DNA from 2 places in the Candidatus Contubernalis alkaliaceticus genome. Region 2 is predicted to be linked to the other one. Evidence: riboswitches for the same ligand, from Rfam matches in the RefSeq annotation. Region 2 holds a riboswitch; the other holds the start of a gene.
What was found. Region 2 has a riboswitch for cobalamin ahead of thiC (phosphomethylpyrimidine synthase ThiC). Riboswitches for the same ligand answer to the same signal wherever they lie in the genome.

Region 1 (7,727 bases), 1.2 Mb from region 2:
ACCTTTACTTCTTCTAAAAAGAAAAAAATCAGTAAGTGGTAACTTACTGATTTTTTCAACACAAAAAAGGATACTATTTTCATTTAAAAAGAAATGCGCACCTTCAAATTCAAAAAAAATAAATTATTTTGCCGAATAAACTTTTTTACTATTTAAGCTCTCCCCTTTACACTCTAAAATATTACAAGTCCACTAATTAACGGGCACATTTATCACACAGGCCTCTAATAAATATTTCTTGTTCCTCCACAGTGTAACCTGGCCTGAGCTCTGAAAGCTCTGGAATCTTCATTTCTTTTATACATTCCACGATGCCGCAGGACTTACAAACAAAATGTGGATGATGTTCCTCCCCGTTTTTAGTATCCGTCAGGGCAAACCGCCAGATCCGGTCACCGGTTTCCACTCGGTGGACAATGCCTGCCTTCAAAAAAGCATTCAAGGACCGGTAAACACTTACAAAATTAAAATCAATCTCCAATAATTGATTGGAAATTTCCTGCTGTGACAGCGGTTGTTTTGTTTTCAAAAGAAGCTTAATTAGAGCTATTCTTCCAGGGGTACACTTAAACCCATTTTTTTGTAACATAGAACGAGCAGTATCTGAGTTCATCAAATTCACCTTCAGTCAAATTATACAGCACCTAAATTATATCACAAAATAGTCTACGTAAAAGATACTTATTCCTATTCTGTGGGAAAAGGATAAATATACTCCCATTGTGGTTTCTCCACCTCCTCCACACTCACCAGCTCAACTATGGGTAGAGTATCTCCCATAAATTCATCTTTTTTTAAAATCCCTTTTACTTTAACCCAGGTATCTTGTTCCAGGTGTAAATCTTCTTCATCGCGAACCAAAAGGCCAATCACCTGCATATCTGCTGCACAGCATACCATGGCAAGGCGAGCCACCACAAATTCATTTTTTGTATGTGTATCATCTCTATATACAAATCCTACCAATTCTATTTCTTTATCCACATATTTTTCTATTTCATAGTATATTACAAAAAGCCAGCTGTAATAATTTGTATCATCTAAAACAATACTATCCTCTGTCTGGATTTCTTCCCACTCCTTTATATCTAACTCTATATCTTGGACAACATGCTGATCATCTTCGAAATACTCATCATAGTCATCCTCTTGTACCTGCCGATTCTCAGACCTGCCAACATTTATTTCTCTGCCGGGAAGATCAGATGACTGAATGGAAACCGGCGAAAAAGCTGCCAATGTAATTAAGGGAAGAAAAAAAAGTGCAAAGGTGGTAAAGCTTGTTTTCTTCCTGGGTATTCTAAAGATTTCGCCAAAGGTTACCACTGCAACAATAAACATAACCACCATGCCCAGCTTCACATAAATAACCATTTTAGGATTTATATAAAGATAAATCTGGCCTGAATTTATCGATGTAAGTAAAAAAATAAAAAACCCCAGGAGAACAACAATTTTAAGCAGTGCTTCAATATTTATAATACGTTTTTTAAAAAAATTCATTTTTCATTATCCTCCCATAATTAAACTAAAAGTTAAAAGGACACAAAAGGAAATAATTATTATAATCACCACCAAACGTATGACAAAGGCTTTTCTAAAACCGCTTAATAGCATCATAAGGTTTTTAATATCCAGCATAGCTCCAAAAACCATAAAACCTAGAACAGAAGACAGGTTAAATGTATTGGCAAAATTCATGGCAATAAAAGCATCGGAAGTTGAACATATTGAAAGAACAAAGGCAAAAGACATCATAGTCAACAGAGACCCCAAATTAGTCCCGCTGAAGAGTAAAACGGTCTCTCTGGACACATTGGTTTGAAGAAAAGTTGAAAAAGCTGCTCCAATTATTAAATACTTCCCCACATCAAAAAATTCGGTGCCAGCGTGGGAAATGACTCCCTTAATTTTATTCAGCAGGCTGCTTTCTTTATCTCCATATTGACTGCAGTAAGCGCACTGGCAGTACCCCATACCGGGATCTTCCAAGAGCAATTTTTTCCGATATGGAAACAGTAAAAACACACTACCTACAGCTAAAGCGATAGTTATCCCTAAGATTATCCTCCATAGTGCCACCTGCGGCTGCAGTGGAAAGGCATAAAATGTTGACGCAATTACTACGGGATCCACAATGGGAGAAGCCAACAAAAAGGTAACTGCTGCTGCCAGAGGGATCCCTTTCTGGACCAACCTCCGCATTACCGGAATAATAGCACAATCACAAACGGGAAAGAATACTCCAGCAATCACTGCTGCTCCCATGGCCAGATAAATTCTCTGAGAAAAAATTCTGTGAATCAAAGATTCTGGAATAAAAATTTGAATAAGTGCAGAAATTAATACCCCTGCCAACAAAAAAGGAAAAGCTTGCACCAAAATACTGACAAATATAGTATTAAACGCCTGTAACTGTCTCAGCAGCCCTTGGTCCATCCCCGAATTAGCTGCCCAAATAGAAATAAATGATAGAAGAAAGGGAATATAAAGAATGAAAAAAGCAGCCAGATGGTCCACGGTAAAACGAAAACCAAATTCCTCAGACTTAAAATAATCTAATTCAGAAAAATCACCTGTATCTTCCCATGAGGGAACTAAATATAACTCTGCATTACGATTTAATTTTTCTACTTGTTTTTTAATCCGGGAGTACTCTTTTTTGTTTTCTCCTGCCAAATGTGTAAACACAATATAGCCGCTTTTAGCCAGGGGTTCCAAGAAAATATTCCCCAGGTTAAGAGCATAACTTTCAAAGGTAGAGGCATTAACTACATTAACAATCCCATGAATATAAATATTTTTCCGCAGCGGTTTTTTTTCCAGCTGCTGCAGCAAAGGCTCCAGCAGTAACATCCCATTATATTCTATTATTATCCTGGAGGGTTTATTTTTTTCCAGTAATTCATATAAGTCTTTATCATTGGGCCCCTCTTCCCCCACTGCCAAATTTTCAGTTATCAGTCCTGCCTGTTCTTTAGAACTCTCCCATATGGTACCCTCACCCACTTCATATTGGATAAGCAGCACCCGCTCCCCCTGAGAAAGGCAGTGGTGAATCATCCGGTTTATTAAAGTAGTTTTTCCTGAACCTAAAAACCCTGTAATGATATCTACCGGTATAGACATTTTTTTTACCTTTCTACTTGAAATAACTGCTTTAATTTTTCTTTTTGCAGAGACTTTCCAATTACTGCAATACGCCCGGTATAAGTGGAGGAGGTATCCTGCATCCCTTTTTCTCCCGGAACAAAATCAAACAAAACCCAAGAGCCTCCGTTAACAGGAAGGATCCCTTTAGCCCTTAAAATCGTGCCAAACTCCCGGCTGGTATCCAGGGCATCCAATATTTCCATCAATTTTGATTTTTCGAAAATAACCGGGGTCTCCACCCCCCACACATCAAATACCTCATCGGCAGTATGTTTTACCCTGGAGCCCGACGGTTTTTTAAAATCCTCAATAGTTCCCCCCAAAATGCCAAAAACCCTGTCCAGGTCAGCAGCACTTAATATGTTTTCTTCCTGCAGTGGTTCTGCTGCAGCAGTTATGTCTCCTGCAGTAATCTGCTCCCATGGTGTAGTGACGATTCCAGCGCTGTTGTTTATAGTTTTTATGCTGTCTACTACAACTTTCAAATCCTTTGAGTTTACCTGCCCGGTTCTGCTCAAAACCACCATGCGGGCATTGCCAATTTGGTCTCGGTAGAACTCACCAAAATTTTGTAAATACATTTTATACTTCAATACATCTACCACAGCAATGAGCAAATTTACTTCCAATTGGTATTTTAATTCTAACTTTTTTACCGCGCTGATAACTTCCGACAGCTTGGCCACTCCAGAAGGTTCAATAACTATCCGTTGAGGGCTGTAATCCTTTATAATTTTCTCCATAGAATCCACGAAATCTCCCACCAAAGTACAACAAATACAGCCAGACATAATTTCTTTTACATAATAGGAACCCTGTTGAAGAACGGGACCATCGATACTTACTTCCCCATACTCGTTCTCAACTATAGCTAGTTTTTCCTGATAGAACTCCTCTTTTAAAAACTTTTTAATTAATGTAGTTTTTCCAGAACCCAAGAATCCAGAAATAATGTCTACTTTCAATATCTTCCTCCTGTAATCATATAATTCTTATACGAGAATTATACTGTTTGCATGAACTTTTTTCAAACGATAAATTCAAAAAAAGCCAGGGGCTTTTATAGTTCCTCTGGCTCTCTTATTTTAATTATAACTTTATAATTGCTTACGTGCATCCTCTTTCTTTTTTACCCGATTATTGAAAAAAACAGCAACAGCCACAAATCCCAGTAACACTAAAGCTATTGTTACAGCCCTGGGGAGTAACTCACCATGGGAATCACCGGTTTTCCATTCTGCCCTGTGTCCTAAACCGTCATCAGCTACCACCAGGACATCTCCCCGGTCTAAAGGATACTGAAAATGTCCGTTTTCATCCAGGCTTCCCTTAGCAATTTCAATGCCTATGTCATCATACACAACAACTTCGGCTCTTCTGGCGATTCGTCCCCCGTCATATATAACCTTAACTATACCTTCCTCCACCTGCTCCACAATCATTCGATGGGCGTATACCGGCGCAGAGAGAAGAAAAACCATTAATGTAGTTAAAAGAAAGGAAATCAAAAACCTCTTAAAACCTTTGTGCATTAACAAATACCACCCCTTTATCTCCCGGTGCTGTCCCTAGATTGATGAATTGTTTGTAACAGATACTCCAGGGATCTTAAGCATACTAGGCCTGGAATTATATAAAAACTTAACAGCATAACCTGTAATCAAACCCTCTACCAAGATTAAAGGCAGATGACCGGCAATTAAAAGGTTTACCACAGAGAAAAACCCATCGGCAAATCTCTGGTCACTTAACAATAAAAATGAAATCAACAGCACCAGCGTACCTGCAATGGCCACCCCTCCTGACAGGGCTCCCCCCAAAAAAACAGAACGTTTTTGAATACTTTGAAACATTTTATGAACCACCAGTGCCGGCAAAGCCAGCATAAGAGTATTGGCACCCAGAGTAGAAAGGCCCCCGTGCTGGAATAATATAGCTTGGAGCAGCAGGCCCACAAAGAATGCCAGTGGAGCCCGCCTTCCTAAAATTATACCCAAAAGCCCTCCCAGTACAGGATGGATAGTTGAAGGCCCTACAGGAATGCTTATCAAAGAAAGAGCAAAAAAACCTCCGGTCATCAAACTTATCATAGGGATCTCTTCCTCCTGGACCCCTTTAAGAGAATAAGCTACCAGAACTCCTGCGCCCGCAAATGCTGCTGCTGCTACCGGCAAGCTTAAAACACCATCGGCTAAATGCACTTCATTACCTCCTCTTAAAACGTATAGACATCACTGCCACTTATAAAACAGAAGCATTAATGTAATGTGGAAATTGCAAAAGACATTAAAACTGTTACCTTATCTCATCAATTTCTTATCTAACACCTAGTGGTCGTCTTCATACTCAACCGGGTTTTTAGCCGTAAGCTCATTTCCGCTGCTGTCTAACACTTTCAAGTCAAACTCAGAGGGAAAATGCTCAAGAAACACTACATACTCCCCTGCTTCCGTTATCTCAAAGGTAATAGTTGTTTGATCGGGGTTTAAAACCAAGGTATAACCATAGTCCGGCAGAGCTATAAAATCACCTCCGGGCTGAATCTCTGTTATATCCTCTTCTTCCAAAATATGATGAGCATGATGAGCAATATCCTCCATATCTCCTTCATTCAATACAAAAGCTATATCGCAAGAGGGATCACCGCTTTCCATAAATTCCAGGTTATAAACGCCCAATTCAAAAGTAAATTCACCACTCCATTCAAATGGTAAATCCCCATGGTCATGACCATGATCGTCCCCACAGCCGGCAAAAGCCAATAAACTAATTAGGATGACAAACAATATACAGTATTTTTTCATTTTTTAAAAAATCCCCTCTTTCTTTTTTAAATAAATAATAATTATTGCCTATAATACCATCATCATAGTGCTGTAAATTATTAAATAAAGAACCACCTCCTAAAAAATTCCATCTTTCACCATAATAAAAAAACCTTTATACCCGTAATGGGTATAAAGGTCTTAACATCAATAAAAATAAAAACTACCCCCATACACCGTGGGTACTTTAATAAAGAGAAAACAAGCAGGTCTCCTGACTTAGGTTCATCACACTTTTACGCCTTCCCGGCAGAGGTTAAAAGATTACCTCTACTGCCAGTGGCTGTATGTGTAAAAGGCTCACCATCACAGTGACGGGATCGTGCTGGACTCTCACCAGCTTCCCTTTTAATTCCGCAAAAACTCGTTTCCTTATATATTCAATTATTAATTAATATATTAAACTTACACTTACTTCCTTCATAACACTGCTAAAAAATCTTACTTCTATAATACAATAAATTATGTGTAATTGCAAGTGAATTGCATTATTTAAATTTTCTATCTACTCAAAAATTTTAAACATTTTAGTATACATTTTCAAATGTCCCCTGAGATTATAATATAAAATAATCTTTTTTATATTACCTTTTTCATGTTTTACATCAGTATCAATTGAGCTTTAGATTTCCCTTTTAAGATTTTAAAGTTGGACTAAAAATTTTAAACCTTTTGGATATAAAACTTAATTACATCTACCGCTTCTTCTGCATTCCGGGGTTTGAATCCAGTGCCTTTAAAAATCTCCGCCAGCATGGGAACTTCCAAAAATGCCTGAAGCATCAATTCCCGATCTGTTAACAATTCCACTTCTCCCGCAGCCAACACTTTGCCCTCTTTCATAATAATCACCTGATCAGCCCAGGTAAAAGCCAGGTTAACATCATGGGTGCTGAGAATCAAGGTGGCTCCTTTTGAATTTAAATCGTTTAAGATTTCCACCATTTGACCGGTAGAATAAGGATCCAGGCCGGAAAAAGGCTCATCACAAACCATCATTTCCGGTTCCATGGCCAACAGTCCCGCTATGGCCACTTTCTTTTTTTGACCCAGGCTTAAATTATAAGGGGGTTTGTCCTTTAAAACTTCAATGTTTACTCTCTTCATGGCACTTAAGGTTCTAGATAAAACCTCTTCTTCTGAAAGCTTTAAATTCCTTGGCCCGAAAGCAATATCATTAAATACGGTGGTGGAAAAAAGCTGATTATCGGGATTATCAAAAAGAAGTCCCACCATTTGTCTAATCTTAGATATATTCTCCTTTTTTAGGGGATAACCCATTACTGTAATCTGTCCCTGTTGGGGCAAAAATATCCCGTTTAAGTGGTAAATTAAAGTGGTCTTCCCGCTTCCATTAGAACCCAGTATCGCTGTTTTTTTGTTTTTTTCTATTTTCAAATGGATCTCTTTCAAGGCTTCAGTACCATCGTCATAATTATAGGTAAGGCCTGTTATATCCACAGCATTCATTTAATTACACCACCTGTTCTATAACGATTAAAAATACAACTACAAACACTGTAACTATAGTTTTTATCATATCCATGGAGGTAATAGGGGAAGGACTGCTTACGGGCATTTTCCCCTGAAAACAACGGGAGGACATGGCTCTATAAACATGTTCAGAGCGGTCCACAGATTTTATAAAAAGCCCCCCCGAAAGTTCTCCATAAACTTTTAAAGCATTGATATGAATACCACCAGAAAAAAGCCGGGAGGCCAGTGCCCTTTGAATACTCTTAATCTCCT
Region 2 (7,727 bases):
AGAAGTGAGGAGAGTTTTGAAGTCCTCAGGAAAATTTGTTATTGTTAATGAAATGTATGTAAATGAAGCGTTTAAAGAAAGAAATGACAAGTTTACAGCAGCAGGTGAGATGATATTACATACTCCTGAAAAACTTAAAGAATTATTGGAGAAAGCCGGTTTTAAAAGTGTTACTATAGATTTGATGGAAGAGAAAAATTGGTTATGCTGTGTAAGTGAAAAATAAAAGAATGTTAAATGTTTATACCCACATACTTTATAATCTTAACATACAGACAATAGCTGCAGATCATGACCACAGAGGATACCGCCATGGCCAAATAGAAATTGCAGTTGTAGCGGAGTAAAAAAGACATAACTATGAAAAAGATGATAGATGGAATTACTATCCAGATTATAAGGTTGGAAAACTGTAAAACTTTGCCGGAATCATTGGTTTCAACAAATAACCAGGTCATGGCAATCATTGAAGTGATGGGCAGGGAAATAAGAATGGCACCAAAGGCAGTAGATTTTTTGCTGACTTCGGATACAAGGGCAATGAGCAGGGCGGATACAACGGTTTTCAAAAGAAATTCCATAGATTTATCACTCCTTTGATACGGGTTAAGGTTATTTACTTGATAAATTTGTCAATGGCTTTATCTAAGTCTTCCAAAGTTTTGGTATCGTTGTTTTTAATGGCATCCACTACACAGTGGTTAATATGGTCGGTTAAAATAAGTTTTCCGGCATTGTTTAATGCAGACCTTACTGCAGACATCTGAATCAGTATTTCACTGCATTCCCTGTCTTCCTCTACCATCCTTTTGACAGACTCCATGTGGCCTATGATGCGGGACATCCTGTTTACAATACTTTTTTTATTTACGTGGTTATGAGTATTAATAATAAACACCTCCCGATACAATATCCCCCTATGGGGGATATTGTATCATACATTAGAAAAAATTTAAAGAGATATTAAGGAAAAAAAGTGTGATTAATTATCTTGCTTTCTTTTCTATATAGAGGTAGTCTTAAAAGGAGGGTATGTGCTGCTCTTTTAATCCCATGTCTTTAAAATTCTCATAAGTCACAATTTTTTATTATGCTAATCCAGGTTATAATCGTAAAAAGGGTATAATGAAGAAAAAGAAAAGTGGTCAGTGAACTCGTTTCAGCAAGCTGAAACATCGGGGAATCAGGTGGAGACTCTACTCCACCTGATTAAAAGCCCCACCTACGCTAACGCTTAGAGGTGGGGGTCTTATACCCTAAAAAAAAGAGATAAAACATTCATAAAATTTGTTGTAGAGGGAAGGTACTATTATTATGTTTGAAGAAAATATTACAAGAGTAGATTTGGATGGCAGGGAACTTATACTCATTGGAACTGCTCACGTATCCAAAAAAAGTGCGGAACAAGTGAAGGAAGTTATAGAAGCCGAAAGGCCTGATTGTGTTTGTATAGAATTGGATAAACAGAGATATCAAACTGTCATGGATAGAGACAGATGGAAGAAGATGGACATATTTAAGATTATTAAAGAAAAGAAAGCTACTCTTCTATTAATTAATCTTTTAATATCTTCTTTTCAAAAGCGGCTGGCAAAGCAATTTGGCATTAAGCCTGGGCAAGAAATGATTCAGGGAATTGAATCAGCTAAAGAAGTAGGTGCTACTCTAGTACTGGCCGATAGAAATATACAGGTAACCTTTTCACGAATTTGGCATGGAATTGGGCTGTGGGGAAAAGTTAAGCTTATGTTTTCTATTTTCTTTAGTATTTTTAATGACGAGAGTTTTTCAGAAGAGGAACTGGAGAAAATAAAGTCTCAAGATATGCTTGATGCTATGCTTAATGATTTTACAGAGTTTTTTCCTAAATTAAAAGTTCCTTTGATTGATGAGCGGGATCAATATTTAGCTCAGAAGATAAAAGAAGCTCCGGGAAGTAAGGTTGTTGCAGTTTTAGGGGCTGCTCATGTTCCCGGGATAAAGGAAGAAATTAAAAAAGAACATAATTTAGCAGCTTTATCCAAGCTTCCTCCAAAATCCAAAGCACCTAAAATTATTGCTTGGGCCATACCAATAATTATTCTTGCTATCATTGGTTATACTTTTTTCGCGAATCCTTCTGCTGGAGTCAATCAAACAGTGAGCTGGGTGCTGTGGAATGGATTTTTTTCAGCAATCGGTGCGGCCATTGCTTTTGGACATCCCCTGACCATTATTACTGCCTTTATTGTAGCTCCCTTAAGCTCTTTAAATCCACTCATGGCTGCCGGGTGGTTTGCGGGGATAGTCCAAGCCTATATCAGCCGGCCCAGTGTAGAAGCTTTTGAAAGCCTATCGGAGGATGTTTTTACTGTAAAAGGATTTTGGACCAATAAGGTAACCCGTATTCTACTTACAGTAGCCTTAACAAATTTAGGGAGTACCTTGGGGACAATAATTGGTGGAGCCGATGTAATTCGTTTGTTTATAGAGAATATATAGTTTGTTTACAGAGAAGCTGTCAAAGTGTCAAGGGGATGGTTCTATTAAATTATTTGAAAAAACTAAGGGTGCAGGTTCTGCAGGCTCTTAATTTAGCCCGGGTTGGTGGCAGTAAATGTAAGGAGGGTAGAAATCTGTAAAAAAAACCCTCTTGACAAATGTATGGATAGTTTATAGAATTGAACCAATAATTAAATATTTTGTTTCAGGTGCCTGTTTAGGATAATAGGGAACCGGGTTAAAGTCCCGGACGGTCCCGCCACTGTAAACGGTAGCCCACCTTATAACCACCGCTTGTCGTCCCCATGGGGCAAGGCAGGCGGGAAGGAAGGAAAGGGTGCGAATCCGTGAGTCAGGAAACCTGCCTGAAACTTGACTACTCTGCCTCGTGTGTAAGGTTTTGTAGATGTTTAAGGATAATGGTAAAGTCCACATCAATTTATTTGGTGTGGACTTTTTTTATGTAATGTGCCTTGTTCTATGACTGGACCGGACATGAGTGGGAAGAGCAGCCAAAGTATTCACATTTTATGAAGAGATAGGAGGAATAACAAATGACATTATTATGCAGTGCAGCAGAAGGTATTTTTACTTCTGAAATGGAACAGGTGGCATCAAGGGAGGGAGTATCTCCGGAGTTGGTAATGAAGGGGGTTGCAGAGGGAAAGATTGTAATCCTTAGAAATACTCTGCACCAAAGCGTAGTCCCCACAGGAATTGGCCCGGGGCTGAAGACCAAGGTAAGTGCCAGTGTTGGTCTGTATGGAGAGAATGCAGTGTTGAAGGAAGAGGCAGCCAAGGTTCAGGCAGCCATCCACTTTGGAGCTGACGTTATCATGGATTTAAGTGTAAGCGGAGATATTGATGCCATGAGGAAAAAAACTCTGGCATTATGCTCCAGACCGGTGGGGACGCTGCCCCTTTATCAGGCTCTGGCCGAGGCCGGGGAAAAACAAGGTTCTTCATTAAACCTGAAAGAAGAAGACCTATTTGAAGTGATTGAAAGGCAGGCAGCTGAAGGCGTTGATTTTTTAGCTTTTCATTCAAGCCTGACCATGGATATTGTGGAAAGGGCTAAGACGGATCACCGGATTGACTCTCTGGTGAGTTATGGAGGGTCTCATCTGATGGGATGGATGCTTCACAACCAAAAGGAAAACCCTCTCTATGAAAATTATGATCGTGTGCTGGATATTGCCCGACGCTATGATATAACCATCAGCATAGCCGACGGTATGAGGCCCGGGTGTCTTCATGATTCCCTGGATGGCCCCCAGGTACAGGAATTGGTAGTGATTGGTGAGCTGGTAAGAAGGGCCAGGGAAGCCGGGGTGCAAATTATGGTCAAGGGGCCGGGGCATGTGCCTTTAGATCAACTGAAGGCTACGGTAATACTGCAAAAAAGTTTATGCCATGGAGCGCCCTATTTTGTGTTTGGCCCCGTAGTCACCGATATTGCAGCAGGATATGATCATATCAGCGCGGCAATCGGTAGTGCTGTAAGTGCCTGGGCTGGGGCAGATTTTATCTGTTATGTAACACCGGCAGAACATATTGGCATCCCTAACCTTGAACAGGTTCGGGAAGGAGTTATCGCTTCCCGAATTGCCGCCCATGCTGCTGACCTGGCTAAGGGACTGAAGGGAGCGGATCAATGGGACCTGGAGTTATCTCGGGCTAGAAAGAAACTGGACTGGGAAGAGCAGATGAGGCTGGCTATAGATCCCCAGAGGGCGGAACAGATCAGGAAAGATCGGAGCAAGGAATCCTCCTCTGCCTGTGCCATGTGCGGCAAATACTGTGCCATGGAAATTGTTTCTGAGTATTTAGGGACTGCTAAAATAAACTGCTAAAGGAGATGAAAAAAAATGACAACACAAGTAATATGGGCACGTCAGGGTACCATTACTCCGGAAATGGAGTGGGTGGCTTTCCGAGAAAATGTTGATGTTGAGTTTATCCGGGAAGGACTGGCTCAAGGCACTATTGTGATTCCTAGAAATAGAAACCGGAAAGAATTTAATTACTGTGGGATTGGAAAGGGCCTGAGAATTAAAGTAAATGCTCTGATTGGCACCTCCAGTGACCGGGATGAGATTGAAATGGAAGAAAGGAAGCTGGCCATTGCCCAGGAGGCCGGATGTGAAGCGGTTATGGACCTGAGCACCGGGGGAGATATGAACCGGATGAGAAGTCAGACCCTGGAAAAAGCCAATATGGCCGTAGGCAGTGTGCCGGTTTATCAGGCAGGCATCCAAGCCATTGAAAAAAGAGGAAGTATTGTGGAAATGACCGGGGAGGATATATTTGAAGCGGTGGAACAACAGGCGGAAGATGGAGTAGATTTTATGGCCATCCACAGTGCCCTTAATTTTGAGGTAATAAAGCGCCTCCAGACCACCGGCAGGGTTACCGATGTGGTCAGCCGGGGAGGGGCATTCCTGACCGGCTGGATGCTGCATAATCGCAAGGAGAATCCACTATATGAACAGTTTGACCGGCTGCTGGAAATCTTAAAAGCTTATGACGTAACCTTGAGCCTGGGGGACGCCATTCGTCCAGGTTCCACAGCGGATTCTCTGGACGGAGCCCAGCTCCAGGGTATGATTATTGCCGGGGAACTAGTTGCCAGAGCTCAGGCTGCCGGTGTTCAGGTTATGGTGGAGGGTCCAGGGCATGTTCCCATGCACCATGTAGAACCTACCATGCTGCTTCAAAAAAGGCTGTGTAATGGGGCTCCCTATTTTGTACTGGGCACCCTGGCTACGGATATAGCTCCGGGGTATGACCATATTACCTCTGCCATTGGCGGAGCCTTGGCCGGAGCTTCGGGAGCAGACTTCTTATGTTATGTAACCCCTGCGGAACACCTGGGGCTTCCTACGGAACAAGATGTCAAGGACGGGGTAATTGCTGCCAGAATTGCTGCCCATGCGGCAGATTTGGCCAGGGGAAGCCGCAGTGACTGGGATAGAAATTTAAGAATGGCCCGGGCCCGGGTTGAACAGGACATAAATCTCCAGGCATCTCTGGCTTTAGAGGCCAAGGAACTTAATAAGCTGGCAGCGGAAGGGAAAGATGACTCCTCTGTTTGTGCGGTCTGCGGAAAGGAGTGTGCTGCTTCAGCTGCCGGCAGGTATTTTCAAGTAGGAGGTCTATAGATGAAATTTAAACCCGTGATAGGGAGGTTATATCCTATTAATAACACGCTTGACGAACCGGGGCTTAAATCCTTTGTGAACCTGAAGCTCCAACTGGGGGAGGTTCAGGGGACGGCACTGGCTGTGACTAAGTATAAATATCATAAAGTCATAGAAAAGAATCCTAACTTTAAAGAGACCGTTGAAAACGGGGACGAAGATAGGGTGACAGCGGCATGAAGTTTCCACCCTATTTTAATCATGATCCCCAAAAGGCAGGCCCCCAGTATCTGGAGGACTTAGCCACCGGCTATTGGTTTTCAGAAGCCTTATTTACCGCCGTTGAATTGGACATTTTTACTGTCTTGGAGGGAGAGGGCAGGGAATCAACAGAGCTTTCCCGGGAGCTTGCCCTGGATCCCGTAGGGCTGCAGCGTTTCTTGAAGGTTCTTTGTACTTTGGGCCTGGTGGTGGTTGACCAGGGAAGGTATTTTAACACCAAAGTTTCTTCTGACTTTTTGGTAAAGGGCAGAAAAAATTACCAGGGGGAATCCATCCTCTGGCGCAAGTATCTTTCTTCTCAGTGGCGGGATCTGACGGAATGTCTAAAAAAGGGAGGGAGAGTTTCTTTTTCATCGGAAGAGAAAGGAACTTTGGAGGAGAGGACCCGTAGATATATCCGGGGTATGGACTCTGTTGCCCGGATGAAAGTAAAGGAAATTCTGCCGATATTTCATGGACTGCCTCTGGAGGGGGAGATTTTAGATGTGGGTGCCGGTTCCGGCGCTGTTGCCGCTGGTTTCTTAGAAAAGTTTCCTGCCCTTCAGGCTACTCTGGCGGACCTTTCTACAGTTTTACAATTTGCTAAAGAGGGCCTTAAGGAGAAGGGCCTGAGAGAGAGGTTTACTTTTACAGAAACCAATCTCCTGGAACCCTGGCCCTTTGAAAAGGAACGCTATCAACTGGTGATTTTATCAAACATTATCCATGCCTACGGAGAAAAAGAGGGGCGGCACAACCTAAAAAGCGCGGTAGAAAGCCTGAAGCCGGGGGGATACCTGGTTGTCCATGATTTTTTCCGGGAACACATTCCCTCAAAAGCCGCTCTTTTTGACCTGAACATGTTTATCAACACGTACAATGGAGAGGTTTTTGAAGGAAAGTGGATTCAAAAAGAGCTTGAGTCATTAAACCTGTTCTGCACCGGACTGGTCCCCCTGGAGTCGGATACTGCTGTGCTCATCGCTGCTAAAGACCCAAAGGACCTGGAAAAACTGTCCCTGGACCCCAGGTCTCTATTGGCTTTAGAAATTAAAGAACTGGGCTTTGCTGAAGTCTGTCCCATTTCTGTGGACTCGGTACATGTCCCCCACTGGGGAGACCTGCGCTGTCGTTACGGCTGTGGACAATATGGAGATTCCCATTGTCCTCCCCACAGCCCTTCCCCGGAAAAAACTAAAGAAGTGTTAAGGGATTACACCCGGGCACTTATTCTTCAGGGTGAACCTCCCACGGGAGATTTCCAATCCCTGGTTCTGCAGGCGGAAAAAGAGGCGTTCCAGGCGGGTTATTATAAAGCCTTTGTTTTTTGGGCTGGTCCCTGTTCCCTCTGCAGTTTTTGTGAAGGCAAGCAAGGGGGATGCTGCAATACCCGAAACGCCAGGCCCTCTATGGAGGGAGCGGGAATCGATGTTTTTGAAACCGTAAGACGGGCAGGATTAACAGTAGAAACCCTAAAAAAGCAGGGGGAATTTATCAAGTATTTTGCCCTGCTGTTACTGGAGTGATGAATATGAAAAAGAGAGTATTACTGGTTCAAGCTCTTTCCATGGAGGAACCTTCCGCAGAAAAGGTATACCCCCTGGGGATTGTTATCCTGGCCACATCCCTTAAAAATGAAGGGCATGAAGTAGGCCTTTTGGATATGAACATGGAAAAAGATTCTTTTGGAGCGCTAAAGGAAAGGCTGTTAACCTTTGAACCGGAAGTGGTGGGTATTTCCCTGAGAAATATTGATCCTTTAGCTAATAAAAACAGTTCCCTGATTCCTCCCTTTCAGGTAATGGTTAAAATGGCGGCTGCTTTAAGGCCAAAGGCCTGGTTAAT

Region 1: it holds a riboswitch for cobalamin, as region 2 does, so the genes downstream of both, HUE98_RS14025 (hypothetical protein) here and thiC (phosphomethylpyrimidine synthase ThiC) in region 2, are expected to answer to the same signal.

What each region holds. Positions count from the first base shown of each region.
Region 1 is NZ_CP054699.1:2,799,767-2,807,493, forward strand. Features, by position in the region: gene HUE98_RS13995 (Fur family transcriptional regulator) at 197-613, opposite strand; gene HUE98_RS14000 (TIGR03943 family putative permease subunit) at 688-1,503, opposite strand; gene HUE98_RS14005 (permease) at 1,510-3,129, opposite strand; gene HUE98_RS14010 (CobW family GTP-binding protein) at 3,135-4,118, opposite strand; gene HUE98_RS14015 (hypothetical protein) at 4,251-4,685, opposite strand; gene HUE98_RS14020 (CbiM family transporter) at 4,722-5,354, opposite strand; gene HUE98_RS14025 (hypothetical protein) at 5,481-5,957, opposite strand; cobalamin riboswitch at 6,166-6,361, opposite strand; gene HUE98_RS14030 (ATP-binding cassette domain-containing protein) at 6,642-7,448, opposite strand; gene HUE98_RS14035 (energy-coupling factor transporter transmembrane component T family protein) at 7,453-7,727, opposite strand, start outside.
Region 2 is NZ_CP054699.1:437,443-445,169, forward strand. Features, by position in the region: gene HUE98_RS02130 (class I SAM-dependent methyltransferase) at 1-226, shown strand, start outside; gene HUE98_RS02135 (DUF3147 family protein) at 234-581, opposite strand; gene HUE98_RS02140 (metal-sensing transcriptional repressor) at 617-892, opposite strand; gene HUE98_RS02145 (TraB/GumN family protein) at 1,315-2,481, shown strand; cobalamin riboswitch at 2,672-2,864, shown strand; gene thiC (phosphomethylpyrimidine synthase ThiC) at 3,036-4,334, shown strand; gene bzaB (B12 lower ligand biosynthesis ThiC-like protein BzaB) at 4,350-5,642, shown strand; gene HUE98_RS02160 (hypothetical protein) at 5,643-5,861, shown strand; gene HUE98_RS02165 (DUF2284 domain-containing protein) at 5,858-7,408, shown strand; gene bzaD (B12 lower ligand biosynthesis radical SAM protein BzaD) at 7,414-7,727, shown strand, end outside.